Regions from separate parts of the Claveliimonas bilis genome, predicted to be linked through region 2. Evidence: a T-box and tRNA genes for the amino acid it is inferred to sense, from the RefSeq annotation. Region 2 holds a T-box; the other regions hold tRNA genes.
What was found. The T-box of region 2 lies ahead of thrS (threonine--tRNA ligase). A T-box ahead of a tRNA ligase gene usually reads a tRNA of that ligase, here a tRNA-Thr.
Positions count from the first base shown of each region.

Region 1: it has a tRNA-Thr gene. The T-box ahead of thrS (threonine--tRNA ligase) is inferred to sense a tRNA for this amino acid. The anticodon was not compared.
Region 3: it has a tRNA-Thr gene. The T-box ahead of thrS (threonine--tRNA ligase) is inferred to sense a tRNA for this amino acid. The anticodon was not compared.

Region 1 is NZ_AP027742.1:897,418-902,089, forward strand. It holds gene R2J37_RS04325 (glycerate kinase family protein) at 1-548, opposite strand, end outside; gene R2J37_RS04330 (CdaR family transcriptional regulator) at 679-1,812, opposite strand; tRNA gene R2J37_RS04335 (tRNA-Glu) at 2,071-2,142, shown strand; tRNA gene R2J37_RS04340 (tRNA-Thr) at 2,189-2,261, shown strand; tRNA gene R2J37_RS04345 (tRNA-Ile) at 2,288-2,361, shown strand; tRNA gene R2J37_RS04350 (tRNA-Asp) at 2,418-2,491, shown strand; tRNA gene R2J37_RS04355 (tRNA-Val) at 2,497-2,569, shown strand; tRNA gene R2J37_RS04360 (tRNA-Leu) at 2,591-2,676, shown strand; gene R2J37_RS04365 (aldo/keto reductase) at 2,946-3,515, shown strand; gene R2J37_RS04370 (NUDIX domain-containing protein) at 3,534-4,541, shown strand; gene R2J37_RS04375 (hypothetical protein) at 4,638-4,672, shown strand, end outside.
Region 2 is NZ_AP027742.1:2,176,884-2,181,555, forward strand. It holds gene R2J37_RS10630 (NAD(P)/FAD-dependent oxidoreductase) at 1-443, shown strand, start outside; gene R2J37_RS10635 (hypothetical protein) at 563-763, shown strand; gene thrS (threonine--tRNA ligase) at 1,007-2,758, opposite strand; T-box leader at 2,959-3,185, opposite strand; gene R2J37_RS10645 (DNA-3-methyladenine glycosylase I) at 3,325-3,924, opposite strand; gene R2J37_RS10650 (peptidoglycan recognition protein family protein) at 3,939-4,628, opposite strand.
Region 3 is NZ_AP027742.1:101,342-106,013, forward strand. It holds gene R2J37_RS00390 (transposase) at 1-537, opposite strand, end outside; gene R2J37_RS00395 (sodium-dependent transporter) at 777-2,231, shown strand; gene R2J37_RS15250 (hypothetical protein) at 2,333-2,428, opposite strand; tRNA gene R2J37_RS00400 (tRNA-Lys) at 2,618-2,690, opposite strand; tRNA gene R2J37_RS00405 (tRNA-Phe) at 2,723-2,795, opposite strand; tRNA gene R2J37_RS00410 (tRNA-Met) at 2,800-2,873, opposite strand; tRNA gene R2J37_RS00415 (tRNA-Thr) at 2,903-2,975, opposite strand; tRNA gene R2J37_RS00420 (tRNA-Tyr) at 3,037-3,118, opposite strand; tRNA gene R2J37_RS00425 (tRNA-Val) at 3,125-3,197, opposite strand; tRNA gene R2J37_RS00430 (tRNA-Asp) at 3,205-3,278, opposite strand; rRNA gene R2J37_RS00435 (23S ribosomal RNA) at 3,367-4,672, opposite strand, start outside.

The DNA of each region.
Region 1 (4,672 bases), 1.3 Mb from region 2:
AAAAGAGGGTTCTTGTTTTCAGTGCGGATAGAAGCAACCTTGGCAAGAGCCTGTCCGCCTTCACCGGCATCCATACCGTTTTCATCCCAAAACTCAAATCCAAGAGCTTTCAGCATACCGATTCCGCAATCATTTGTGAGACTTCCTCCGATACCGATAATAAAATTGCGGCATCCTTTTCCTATTGCATGCAAGATCATTTCCCCGACGCCGTAGGTTGTCGCCAGCATAGGATTGCGTTCTTCTCTGCTTACAAGAGTGATTCCGGCTGCAGAGGCCATTTCAATAATTGCAGTATTGGAATCTGCCAGATAGCCGTAATAACAGGATTGAGGCTTTCTCATAGGTCCGGTAACGGTGAGGTCAATTCTCTGTCCATTCATACCTTCGATCAGTGCATCGGTAGTTCCTTCGCCCCCGTCGGCAAGCGGCTTTACAACGACTTCAGCTTCCGGATCAGCAAGAAGGATTCCCTCTTTTGCGGCAGTTCCGGCTTCCATGGAAGACAAACTTCCTTTAAATGAATCAATGGCAGTTACAATTTTCATAAAGTCTCCTCCGTTTTTCATATTCTTTTATACAAGTTTAGCATGAAGGAACGGGCAAAAAAATATATTTTATAACAAAAAAAGAAAAAAATATGTTATAAGTAACAAAAAATGAAATATAAGATGTATGTCATAGAAGAATAGTATCGTTATGCAGGGGTGTATCATCAAAGGGCTCTTCCCCGGGAATGTCAAGAAGCTTTACCGCGAGATAGAGAATCACGGAATCATGAAAATTCCGGGGATTCAGGCCGCATAAGCGATGGATCCGGTTCAGCTTATACTGCAGCGTATTTTTGTGGAGAAAGAGCTTTTGGCATGTGTGAAGCAGAGAACAGTTTTCCTGAAAGTATGTCCGGAGAAGCTGAATATCCTCTGGAGAAAGATTCTGAAGAGCTTTTTTGAGAAAACTGCTTCTGTGTACCTCATCAATATCTGCCAGAAGGATCTCCAGATTTAATTCATCAAATAAAGCAATCTGATGATCGGAGAAGCGAAGGGTGTTTAAAGCCGTTTTTGCAGTGTAGAGAGAAGAGCCTAGTTTCGGGAGCTCTTCGGCGCTTCCGATGCCGACTTTAAGATTTTCTTTTCTGGAAGACACAAAGGAAGAAAGTCTGTCTTTTATCTCTTTTAAGTCCGGGGAGTCAAACAGAACTGTGAAAGTATGGGGATATTGGTAGCTGTACAGACACTGCGGGAGCGTTTCCAGAAAATGATAAATATCAGTCTCCAAAGAAGAAATACTTTCCGGAGCTGAAGAAGCTTTGAACTCCATAAGAAAAATCCGCTTTGGCGTCCTGGGATTAATATGGAAAGCTTTGAGCTCTTCTGACAGGCGAGCTGTCAGTTCCCGGTCATTGGAGAGCAGAAGCTGAAGAAGATGATTTTTTTTCTCGGCAAGTGTCCGTGAAGCGGCGTTTAGTTCCTGCTCACGGATGAGCAGCAGAGTAATACGCTCCGCTAAGTGAGCATAAATCCTTACCTCCTGTGGATTTCCGCTGATTCCGATTACAGCAGCTAAAGAACCTTTGTGATATACAGGGATATTCACTCCTTTTTGGGTTCCAAGAAGGGTATCGGATTCAAAAACTTCCAGAGTAGTGCCAGCGGAGATTACTTTTTGTCCTCCTTCATGGAAAGTTCCGATCCGGGAGGGATTTGTGCTGGCAAGAATAAGCCCCTTTTCATTAATAAAGTTAATATCATGTCCGCAGACATCTTTGACAGTGTCTACAATCTGCTGTGCGGTTGTTTTATTGATCATATTAAATATACTCCTGCTATATAGAATTATGTTATATGTAACATGATTATGGGGGAATGTCAATGTTATTAAGGTGTGAAAGAACGAAAAGCAAGTATTCATATAGTAGAGGAAAAAGAAAGGTCTATGACTAAAAAATGGAATTTAAATTTTCATTCAAAGTTTTCGAAAAAAAGCTTGCCAAACAGGTTCGTATATGATATTATATTACTCGGTCAACTGATGTTCCGCATTTAAAGAACAGAAGAGACTGGATATGGCTCCATGGTCAAGCGGTTAAGACATCGCCCTTTCACGGCGGTAACCCGGGTTCGATTCCCGGTGGAGTCACTTACCAATATCAGACAAATTGATATGGTGTAATTTCCAAGATAATGCCGATGTGGCTCAATTGGCAGAGCAGCTGATTTGTAATCAGCAGGTTATCGGTTCGAGTCCGATCATCGGCTTTAGTCCTCAAAGGGACTGATAATTTGGACCTTTAGCTCAGTTGGTTAGAGCAACCGGCTCATAACCGGTCGGTCCTGGGTTCGAGTCCCCGAAGGTCCATTGCATGAAGTACCTGAAAATGGTACGGAATGTTTATAATAATATTATAGTAATAAGGCCCAGTGGCTCAGTTGGTTAGAGCGCCGCCCTGTCACGGCGGAGGTCGAGAGTTCGAGTCTCTTCTGGGTCGTCTGTGGGATCTTAGCTCAGCTGGGAGAGCATCTGCCTTACAAGCAGAGGGTCATAGGTTCGAGCCCTATAGGTCCCACTTATCTCATTATTGAGATATGCCGCAGTGGCGGAACTGGCAGACGCACAGGACTTAAAATCCTGCGGGACTAACCTCCCGTACCGGTTCGATTCCGGTCTGCGGCATGTGGATAAGAGTAGGAGAAATGTTGGATTTGCAGCGTTTCTCTTATTTTTTTGCATTAAAAAGTTTTATTTATCATAGTTCTAATGTAAGGTCAGCGTCAGAGAGAATTATATTCAAGGTTCCATGATCGCAGACAATTGATTCCCTGCTTTAAACTCGATATAATAAGGACAGAGTAACTTTTTGACAGGAGGGAAGAGCATGGCATATTTTGAAAAGGTGAAAAAGAATTTCGGTTTTGGATGTATGCGCCTGCCGATGAAGGGCGATGAAGTGCTATGAGGTCTGTGTCCGCCATAATAAGCCGGTCATTGTTATGGAGCCGGTCAAAGGCGGTAACCTGGTTAACCTGCCGAAGGAAGCGGGGAGAGTTCTGGATGATCTGAAGGGAGGGTCCCACGCCAGCTATGCGATCCGGTTCGCAGCCGGCTTTGACGGGATCATGATGGTGTTATCCGGTATGGGTACAATGGAACAGCTTGAGGATAATATCAGCTATATGAAAGATTTTCAGCCCCTCGATGAAAGGGAACTGGCTGCAGTTCAAAAAGTTCAGGAAATTTTCCGCAGAATGAATCTGATTCCCTGTACAGCCTGCCGCTACTGTATTTCCGGATGTCCGATGGGAATCCCGATCCCGGAGATGTTTGCTGCAATGAACACGCAGAAAATTTATCAGGATTGGAACAGCAGTTGGTATTATGAAATACATACAAAGGACAGGGCAAAAGCTTCCGACTGTATTAAATGCGGAAAATGTGAGGAGGTCTGTCCGCAGCATTTGAAGATCAGAGAGCTGCTGGAGATGGTATCTGACCAATTTGAGAACAGACAGTAAAAAAGGAGAGCGAGTATATTGAACTACTGTGAGGAATGCGGAGGAAGACTGACTATGAAGGAATGCGGGACAGATGGAATGATTCCATACTGTGACGCGTGTCAAACATTCAGGTTTCCTATGTTTAACAGCGCCATATCGGCGATTATATTTAACCCGGATAAAACGAAGATTCTTCTGATTCAGCAGTATGGAAAAAAAGATAATATTCTGGTTGCCGGGTATATCAGCAAAGGAGAAAATGCAAAGCAGGCGCTGCTTCGGGAGATAGAAGAAGAGGTCAATCTTAAAATTTCCAGTTATATCTATAATGATAATGAATATTTTGAAAAGACCAATACATTAATACATAATTATGCAGTGACAGCAGAAAGTGAAGATTTTTCTCTGACGGATGAAGTGGATCGGGCACAGTGGTTTGCGGTAGAAGAAGTATTGGAAGCAGTGAAGCCGGATTCTCTTGCGAAATCCTTTGTCGAAAGATATCTTAAGAAGATCGGAAAGGGAAAGACGGATGAGCGAAAGACCGGGCAGGAAGAAGTCCGTAAGATCCTGGAAGAGGCTGTGCATAAGCTGTATGAAAAGGACCGATATTTGATACTTGACAGACCGGAAACAGAGGAAGAAGGACGTCATGTGGCAGAGAGGAGTATTGTTTTTCGTTTTGGACATTATCTTCAGGAGATTCTGGAGCGCAGTCAGATTCTGACGGATTTATCTGTGGACTGTGAATACAACCGAAGAGGATATGAGCCCAAAATGCTTTCACGGATCGGAAGCAGTGTAAGTCCGGATCTGATCGTCCATCACAGAGGGGATCACAGCAATAATTTTCTTGTGATGGAATTTAAAACATGGTGGAATAGAGATCAGAAGTATGATGAGGCTAAAATAGATGGATTTATGGATCCGGATGGCGGATATGCCTATCAATACGGAATTGCGCTCTGTATCGAAAAGGAGGAAAAAGATACTCTAAGGCAGATCCGGGAAAACCTTTTGTACAGGGGAAAAAGTTTTGTATAGAAAAATGATAAAAAACGTGTTTCTTTTAATGTTCTTTTAATTTTTCACTGTTATATTGATTACAACAAAGAAAAAGAAAGACGGAGGAATAAAATAATGAAGAAAATATCAAAAAAGACAATTGGAATTAT
Region 2 (4,672 bases):
CTGTCATCGTCATCGGCGGGGGTGCAGTAGGACTGGATGTTGTAGAATTTTTCGCTCCCCGCGGAGCAAAGACAACCATCATTGAAATGCTTCCAACGATCGGAAACGGGCTGGACGCTTCTTCTACTTCCAGCATGAAAGAATGCATGGAAAAACATCAGGTAACACAGCTTGTCAACACTGCTCTTCAGAAAGTAAATCCTCACTCCTTCATTGTGAAAAGAGATGGAAAGGAGGAGGAACTTCCCTTTGATTATGGTTTTGTATGCCTCGGCATGAAAGCTTATGCGCCTCTGTGGGATGAGATTGTAGAAGGATTCGACGGAGAAGACACCGAGATCCTCAACATCGGAGACTCTGTCCGTGCAAGACGCATCATCGACGGTACCGACGCCGGCCGCCACATGGTACTTGCCACATTAGACAGACTGCACTACCTGTAAGATTTGCATTTTTCATTCATCTGTATTACAATAGATCCATAATATTTTGACAGTGCTGCCTTGTCTGTAGGGCAGCGCTGCCATTATAGAAAAAGATATGAAAGAAAGGACCTTATCCCATGCCCAAAACATTAAATGAAGTTACAAAAGACGTCCAGCAGGTTCTCGCCTTAAACGATGACGGGAAAAGCATCAGCGAAATTTCTTCTCTGCTCGAACTGGACGAAACCTATATTTACAATATCCTGATTTCCAGACAGAGCTATGGCGAAGATCCGCAGACAGTTGCCAGAATGGTTATCATGGAAAATCCTATGTGAACTTAGGGAACAGATCTTCAAGCCTTCTGTAAATCTCCTGATAAAGTCTGAAATATTCCATATATCTTTTGTGATGAGCAGTACAGTACGTATCTGCTTTTTTTCTTTTTATCATTTGACTGACTGCTTCAGGGCAAAAAGAAGCAGGGACAATATCTTTTTCAGATACTATCCCCGCTTCTATCCTTCTTTCAGCGCTTGACGCTGTCTTTTACCTTCTTTTCCTCTTCTGCTGATTCAGCACTATTTATCTTCCAGCACTTTCGCGGTAAATTCCTCTACTTTCATGCTTCCAATGTCGCCTTCGTCTCTCTTACGGACTGACACTGCTTTCTCTTCTACCTCTTTCTCACCAACAATCAGCATGTATGGAACTTTTTCCATCTGAGCGCTGCGGATCTTGTATCCCAGCTTCTCATTTCTGTCATCAGTCTCTACGCGGATTCCCGCTGCTTTCAAAGAATCAGAAACTTCTTTTGCATAGTCTGCAAATTTCTCTGATACCGGAAGGATTTTCACCTGTACAGGCGCAAGCCAGGTCGGGAATTTCCCTGCATAATGTTCGATCAGGATACCGATGAAACGCTCAATGGATCCAAAGGCTACTCTGTGGATCATGATCGGACGGTGTTTCTCCCCGTCTGCTCCTGTATACTCCAGTTCAAATCTCTGTGGCATCTGGAAGTCGAGCTGAATTGTTCCGCACTGCCATGTCCTTCCGATAGAATCTTCCAGATGGAAGTCGATCTTCGGTCCATAGAACGCACCGTCTCCTTCATTTACCACATAATCAAGACCAAGATCTTCCAGTGCTCCACGGAGAGCATCTGTTGCCATCTCCCAGTCTGCGTCGCTTCCCATACTGTCTTCCGGTCTTGTAGAAAGCTCTACATGATATTTAAATCCGAATTTGGAATATACCTCATCAATCAGTCTTGCAACGCCTTTGATCTCGTCCTGGATTTGATCTTCTGTCATGAAAATATGGGCATCGTCCTGTGTGAAGCAGCGCACACGCATCAGGCCGTGAAGCTGTCCGGATTTTTCATGACGGTGAACCAATCCCAGCTCACCAACCCGCATCGGGAGATCTTTATAAGAACGCGGCTCTACTTTATATACCAGCATTCCGCCCGGGCAGTTCATTGGTTTTACTGCATAATCTTCCTCGTCAATGACTGTGGTATACATGTTGTCTTTGTAGTGATCCCAGTGTCCTGAATTTTCCCACAGATGACGGCTTAAAATGATAGGAGTGGAAATCTCCACATATCCTTCTCTTGTATGGAGTTCTCTCCAGTAATCGATCAGAAGGTTTTTAAGAACCATTCCTTTCGGAAGGAAGAATGGAAATCCCGGACCCTCCTCCATGATGGCAAACAGTCCAAGCTCTTTTCCAAGCTTTCTGTGGTCTCTCTTTTTTGCCTCTTCCATACGTTTCAGGTATTCGTCCAGCTCCGCTGCTTTCGGGAAGGATGTACCGTAAATTCTTGTCAGCATCTGATTGTGCTCATCACCATGCCAGTATGCTCCTGCCACACTCTGGAGCTTAAATGCTTTCACAACACTTGTGTTGGAAACATGAGGTCCTGCACACAGGTCTACGAATTCTCCCTGTCTGTAGAGGCTGATCTCTTCTCCTTCCGGCAGCTCTTCTATCAGTTCCACCTTATAAGGTTCATTTCTCTCCTCCATCAGTTTGAGAGCTTCTTCTCTGCTGACGCTGCTTCTCTCAAGAGGAAGGGCTTCCTTTACAATCTTTCTCATTTCCTTTTCTACATCTGCCAGATTTTCAGATGTAAACGGAAAACTAAATTCAAAATCATAGTAAAATCCGTCCTTGATGGCCGGCCCGATAGCACATTTCGTATCAGGATAGAGCCGTTTTACCGCCTGTGCCAGAATATGGGATGTAGTGTGACGAAACGCCTCCTGCCCGATCTCATCCGTAAATGCCATTTCCTGAACAGATCCGTCTTTCATGCTTACTTTCATATCTTTTCTCCTTTCTTTTTCAAAACCCTGCATTGAAGAACAAAGAGTTCCGCAAGAGGAACTCTCGCGCCGAGCGCGGTCGCTTTAACGGCAACTTCCACTTCGCGCGAGTGCGCATCCCGCGGAGCGTTTTATTCGATAGGGAACGGAGTTCCTATTGAATAAAAAAGCACCCCTGCCCGACAGCTTATGCTGCCTGTTGCAAGGGTGCGGTCTTTCGCACGGTTCCACCTTCATTTTTCACTTTGGTCTAAAAAACCTGTCCCCTTAACGCGGAGTTACGATGCTGCATACTGAAAGCTTCTGCTTCGTTGGGCAGCACAGCTCGGGAATGGTTTTCTGTCATCTTCTGCTATAAGAGGCTTCCACCAACTGCCCCTCTCTCTGGATAGTTCACATGCATACTCTTTTCCGTCTCTGCTTTTATCTTTTTAATTTTCACTGACTGACCAGCTATTTTTTATTATAACCATCTACATAGAAAAGTCAATCTTTTTCGCTTTTTCCATACAAAATCGAATGTCTTTTTCCTGCAAAGCCGAAGGAACACAACGACAAAACGCCTCTTATTCCTTATCGCGCCTTTTATGTACTGCATCAGACATTCCCGCAATTTCCTGATAACGAAAACAGGATTCCTGATGATCATTGATCATCCCGCAGGCCTGCAGATGAGAGTAAACTGTAATGGAGCCCATGTATTTCATCCCCCTTTTCTTCAGGTCAGCGCTCACCCTGTCAGATAATCCGTTTCTTGCAGGTATCTTGCCATCTTTATGTCCGGTGTAGAGATAGGTCTTTCCATCCGTAAAATGCCAGATATAGGCGCTGAAAGATCCCCATTCTTCTCTGATCTTCTGAAAACAGCGGGCATTATGTATAACAGCCTCAATTTTTCTTCTGGAGCGGATCATTCCTTCCGTGTTCATAATCCGCTCGATATCCTTTTCTTCATATTCTGCTACTTTTTCAAAATCAAATCCCTCAAAACATTTCCGGAAGATTTCCCTCTTCTGTATCATCATGTTCCAGTTGAGGCCGCACTGCATGACTTCCATCATAAGAAATTCAAACTGTTTTTGATCATCATGAAGCGGGACTCCCCACTCTTCATCATGATAACGGATCATTTTATCATTACATGTACACCATGGGCATCGGTTCATTCAGCATCCCCCTCTCAGGTCCGGTCTATAGCCGCCTGTACATCTTCCTTAAAATTACTCCAGGCATCTTCATTCTCCACAAAATACTTTGGACAGATCTTTCCTGTCACATCATAATGGCGTATGACATCCTCTGCGTCCAGCTGAAACTTCATACACAGCCAGGCACACAGCTGCACCAGGGAGTTGTAGGTTTCATCTGTAAACTCTCCTGTCTCATCCGGATGACAGCATTCAATGGAGACCGTATCTATATTTCTGGAATTAGAAGCATAGGCCACTTCCCATGTCGGAACGCACTGTACAACCTCCCCATCCAATCCTACAATAAAATTACTGCTGGCCTGAGTCTCATGGCTGTCTTTTAATCCCTCAAAATAATCCCTGTTTTCCATTGCTGTAGAACCGGGATTGGCTGTATAATGCACTACAATTCCTGTAATCCTATTTGTCTCTGCCCCCGGCCGGGAATATGGATTTACTGTCAGCAGCTCCACATCTATATCCGGCTTGCTGGCGTCGATCTCATCGCTTTGAAACTCTATGTACCCTCTGCCAAGCCATTCCGGTTTCAGAACTCTTATCCCGATCAAAGCGACCAGAAGGACAGCCAGGAAGATCATTCCTCTCTTCCAGTATTTTTTCATCTGCCTTTGATGCTGTGCTTTTGTCTTTCTCCTTTTTATATTTCTCGTTGTATTCATCTTCTCTTTCCCACACTTTTGCCATACTGTATATTCATTCTATC
Region 3 (4,672 bases), 1.0 Mb from region 2:
CTGTTTGATCGCATCAAACGTGATGGTGTTTACAGATTTATAGTCCTTCTCAGCAGAAGAATGGATCATGGAAAAAACACTGACAGGATGCTTGCTGGCAGTCAGGGCACAGGCCTCTGTTACATGGTATCCTTTTTTATAAACACTTTTCGTCTGTGTGCTTTCAGAACCATCGCGAATGATACCAAGAGCTTCAAACTGTTTTCCATCTGGTTTTACGATATCACTTTCATCAATGAGGACCACTGGTTCAGAGGGAACGCGTCTCTTTACGGTATGGAGATAAGAAGCAGCCGCAGAAGCCGGCGTTCCTTCTGAAAGATGATTGGAAAGCCGTTTTACAGTATTGGCTTTCTGTACTGTTTCATGAAGCTGGTCGGAAATATCAGTGAGCAGGCAGCTTCTGGATGCCAGAATGCCATAAACCATATCTGCTGTGAACTTTCGGTCTGGTTTCGAAAGTCTGCGGGAGATTTTATTAGTAAAAGTCAAAATTTTTCTTTTCAAACGATAAGTAGTTGATGTAGAATTAGCCATAAGGAATCCCCTTTCTTTTTTGTTTAGTAAAGTTTTTGTTTGGTAGCTTAATTTTACATCAAAAAGGAACAGGATTCCTTATATTTTGGACATTTTTTGAAAGTTGTGGATAACAAAACGCAGCATATTTGTCTTAGGGGATAATTCTGCGGAAACTCAAGATATTCTCTGATTGACAAGGCATATACTATTCCTTAGAATAGAAAGGATGAGAGTGTAGAAAATGAGGTTAAATAAAAATGAAAAGAGAAAAGTTTTCTTCCCGGCTCGGCTTTGTCCTTATCAGCGCCGGATGTGCCATCGGACTTGGAAACGTATGGCGCTTCCCCTATATTACAGGACAGTACGGAGGAGCTGCCTTTGTCATTATTTATCTGATCTTCCTGGCAATACTGGGACTTCCTATTATGACAATGGAATTTTCTGTCGGGCGGGCTTCACAAAAATCTGCAGCCAAATCTTTTGAGGTTCTGGAACCTGCAGGAACAAAATGGCACCTTACCAAGCTGGTTCCGCTTATTGGAAACTATATGCTTATGATGTTTTACACAACTGTCGGCGGCTGGACATTGGCTTATTTTTACAAAATGGCCTCCGGTCAGATGACCGGGTTAAACACCGCACAAGTAGAAACTACTTTCAGTGAATTTCTTGCAGATCCCGTACAGCAGATAAGCTGGATGCTGGTTGTAACAATTGTAGGATTTTTAATCTGTTCACGCGGCTTGAAAGGCGGTGTGGAAAAAGTATCGAAATACATGATGGGACTTCTGTTCTTCATTCTGATCATACTGGTTATCCACAGTTTTTTCCTGGAAGGCGCAAAGGAAGGGCTTTCCTTCTATCTGATTCCTAATTTCAAAACGGCTCTTGAAAATTACTCCCTTGGAGAAATCTTATTTGCTGCATTGGGACAGTCTTTCTTTACTTTGAGTCTTGGAATCGGAGCACTGGCAATTTTCGGAAGCTATATCGATAAAGAACACTCTCTCGTTTCCGAAAGCCTGAATGTAGTAATCCTTGATACAACAGTTGCCTTCTTCTCAGGACTGGTTATTTTCCCAGCCTGCTTCACTTACAATGTGGATGCCGGAAGCGGTCCGAGCCTGATCTTTGTTACATTGCCGCAGACATTCAGCGAAATGGCCGGAGGTCGTGTATGGGGTTCCCTGTTCTTCGTATTCCTGGCTTTTGCTTCTCTTACAACAATCATTGCTGTATTTGAGAATATTATCGCATTTGCCATTGATTTTGGCTGGACACGTAAAAAAGCTGTTATTGTAAATATTATTGCAATCATTATACTTTCCCTGCCATGTGCTCTCGGATTCAATCTATGGAGCGGATTCCAGCCCTTTGGACCCGGCACAACTGTACAGGACCTGGAAGACTTTATTTTATCCAATACGCTTCTTCCGCTTGGATCTCTTTTATACCTTTTATTCTGTACTAACCGGTACGCATGGAATTGGGATAATTACTATACAGAAGTAAACAGCGGAAAGGGCCTGAAGCTTCCAAAATGGACGAAAGGCTACCTGACCTATATTCTCCCTTTGATCATCATCTTTATTTTGATCCAAGGATTTATTGAAAAATTAGGTTTTCCGGCAAATTATCTTCTTCCGCTGCTTTGTCTGATCTATCCGCTGTATCTGATTATACAGGCAAGAATGGTAAAGAAAAAAGGATAAATTGTACTGGGGACGTAGTAAAGTTAAAATTTACTACGTCCCCAGTTACATATATCCATGGGTAAAACTGCGAAATACCCCGGGTAAAAATGTAAATATCTTTAAACTTCTGTTTCATTCATATACTGAATATATTGTTTTCCCCAATCTTCTAAAGTATCTAATACAGGAAGAAACTGCTCCCCTATATCGCTCAAATAATATTCTACTTTGGGTGCACTTGAGGAATTTCATCTGGAAAATGCAACTGCTGAATTTAGAAGAAAGCTGGGTATTTCTAAAGAGTATCATTTCTAAAAAGTATTACTTCTAAAGAATCCTTTACTTTGAAAATCTCAAAAAAATAACGGAGAGCCAATTACATGGCTTTCCGTTATTTTCAATAATGAGCGTGCGGGGATTCGAACCCCGGACAACTTGATTAAAAGTCAAGTGCTCTACCACCTGAGCTACACGCCCCTATTTACCTAAAAGTTTTGAAGAAAAGAAAGTGCCCAGAGCCGGAATCGAACCAGCGACACGAGGATTTTCAGTCCTCTGCTCTACCGACTGAGCTATCTGGGCAAAATTGCGGGGGCAGGATTTGAACCTACGACCTTCGGGTTATGAGCCCGACGAGCTTCCAGACTGCTCCACCCCGCGTCAGTATTTAACAAATATTTGGATTGAAAAGCCGATGATCGGACTCGAACCGATAACCTGCTGATTACAAATCAGCTGCTCTGCCAATTGAGCCACATCGGCTTATTGCAAGTATTGCTTGCTTCTCCGCCGATTCTTATCTCTCAAGAACTTAATCGGCTAATGGATGGAGAAGGATTCGAACCTTCGAAGGCGTTGCCAACAGATTTACAGTCTGCCCCCTTTGGCCACTCGGGAATCCATCCATAATATGGGACCTATAGGGCTCGAACCTATGACCCTCTGCTTGTAAGGCAGATGCTCTCCCAGCTGAGCTAAGATCCCATATAAACGACCCAGAAGAGACTCGAACTCTCGACCTCCGCCGTGACAGGGCGGCGCTCTAACCAACTGAGCCACTGGGCCATATTGAAGTAATACATAACTGATTATTATGTACCTTCAAAACCACATACAAGAAATCTATCCATCTTCCAGCCTTTTTGAACCTTCCTTGGTTATGCCCTCGACCGATTAGTAACAGTCAGCTCCATGTGTTACCACACTTCCACCTCTGCCCTATCTACCTCGTCGTCTTCAAGGGGTCTTACTACTTATCGTAGGGATATCTCATCTTGAGGGGGGCTTCACGCTTAGATGCCTTCAGCGTTTATCCCTTCCCGGCTTGGCTACTCTGCCATGGCCTTGGTAAACCAACAGATACACCAGCGGCCAGTCCATCCCGGTCCTCTCGTACTAAGGACAGCTCCTCTCAAATATCCTACGCCCACGCCGGATAGGGACCGAACTGTCTCACGACGTTCTGAACCCAGCTCGCGTACCGCTTTAATGGGCGAACAGCCCAACCCTTGGGACCTACTTCATCCCCAGGATGCGATGAGCCGACATCGAGGTGCCAAACCACTCCGTCGATGTGAACTCTTGGGAGTGATAAGCCTGTTATCCCCAGGGTAGCTTTTATCCGTTGAGCGATGGCAATCCCACTTTATACCACCGGATCACTAAGTCCTACTTTCGTACCTGCTCCACCCGTCGGTGTCGCAGTCAAGCTCCCTTCTGCCTTTGCACTCTTCGAATGGTTTCCGACCATTCTGAGGGAACCTTTGAGCGCCTCCGATACCCTTTCGGAGGCGACCGCCCCAGTCAAACTCCCCACCTGACATTGTCCCCCAGCCGGATCACGGCTGCAGGTTAGAAACCCAGCACTGCAAGGGTGGTATCCCAACAGCGGCTCCAAAAAGACTGGCGTCTTCTCTTCCTAGCCTCCCACCTATCCTGTACATGCAATACCGAATCCCAGTATCAAGCTGGAGTAAAGCTCCATGGGGTCTTTCCGTCCTGGCGCAGGTAACCAGCATCTTCACTGGTATTTCAATTTCACCGGGTGCATTGTCGAGACAGTGCCCAAATCATTACGCCTTTCGTGCGGGTCGGAACTTACCCGACAAGGAATTTCGCTACCTTAGGACCGTTATAGTTACGGCCGCCGTTTACTGGGGCTTAAGTTCAAAGCTTCGCTTGCGCTAACCTCTCCCCTTAACCTTCCAGCACCGGGCAGGCGTCAGCCCATATACCTCACCTTTCGGTTTCGCATAGACCTGTGTTTTTGCTAAACAGTTGCTTGGGCCAATTCTCTGCGGCCTGGTCTCCCAGGCACTCCTTCTCCCGAAGTTACGGAGTCATTTTGCCGAGTTCCTTAACAATGCTTCTCCCGTCGGCCTTAGGATTCTCTCCTCATCTACCTGTGTCGGTTTACGGTACGGGTACGATATGAACAATAGCGGCTTTTCTTGGCAGCC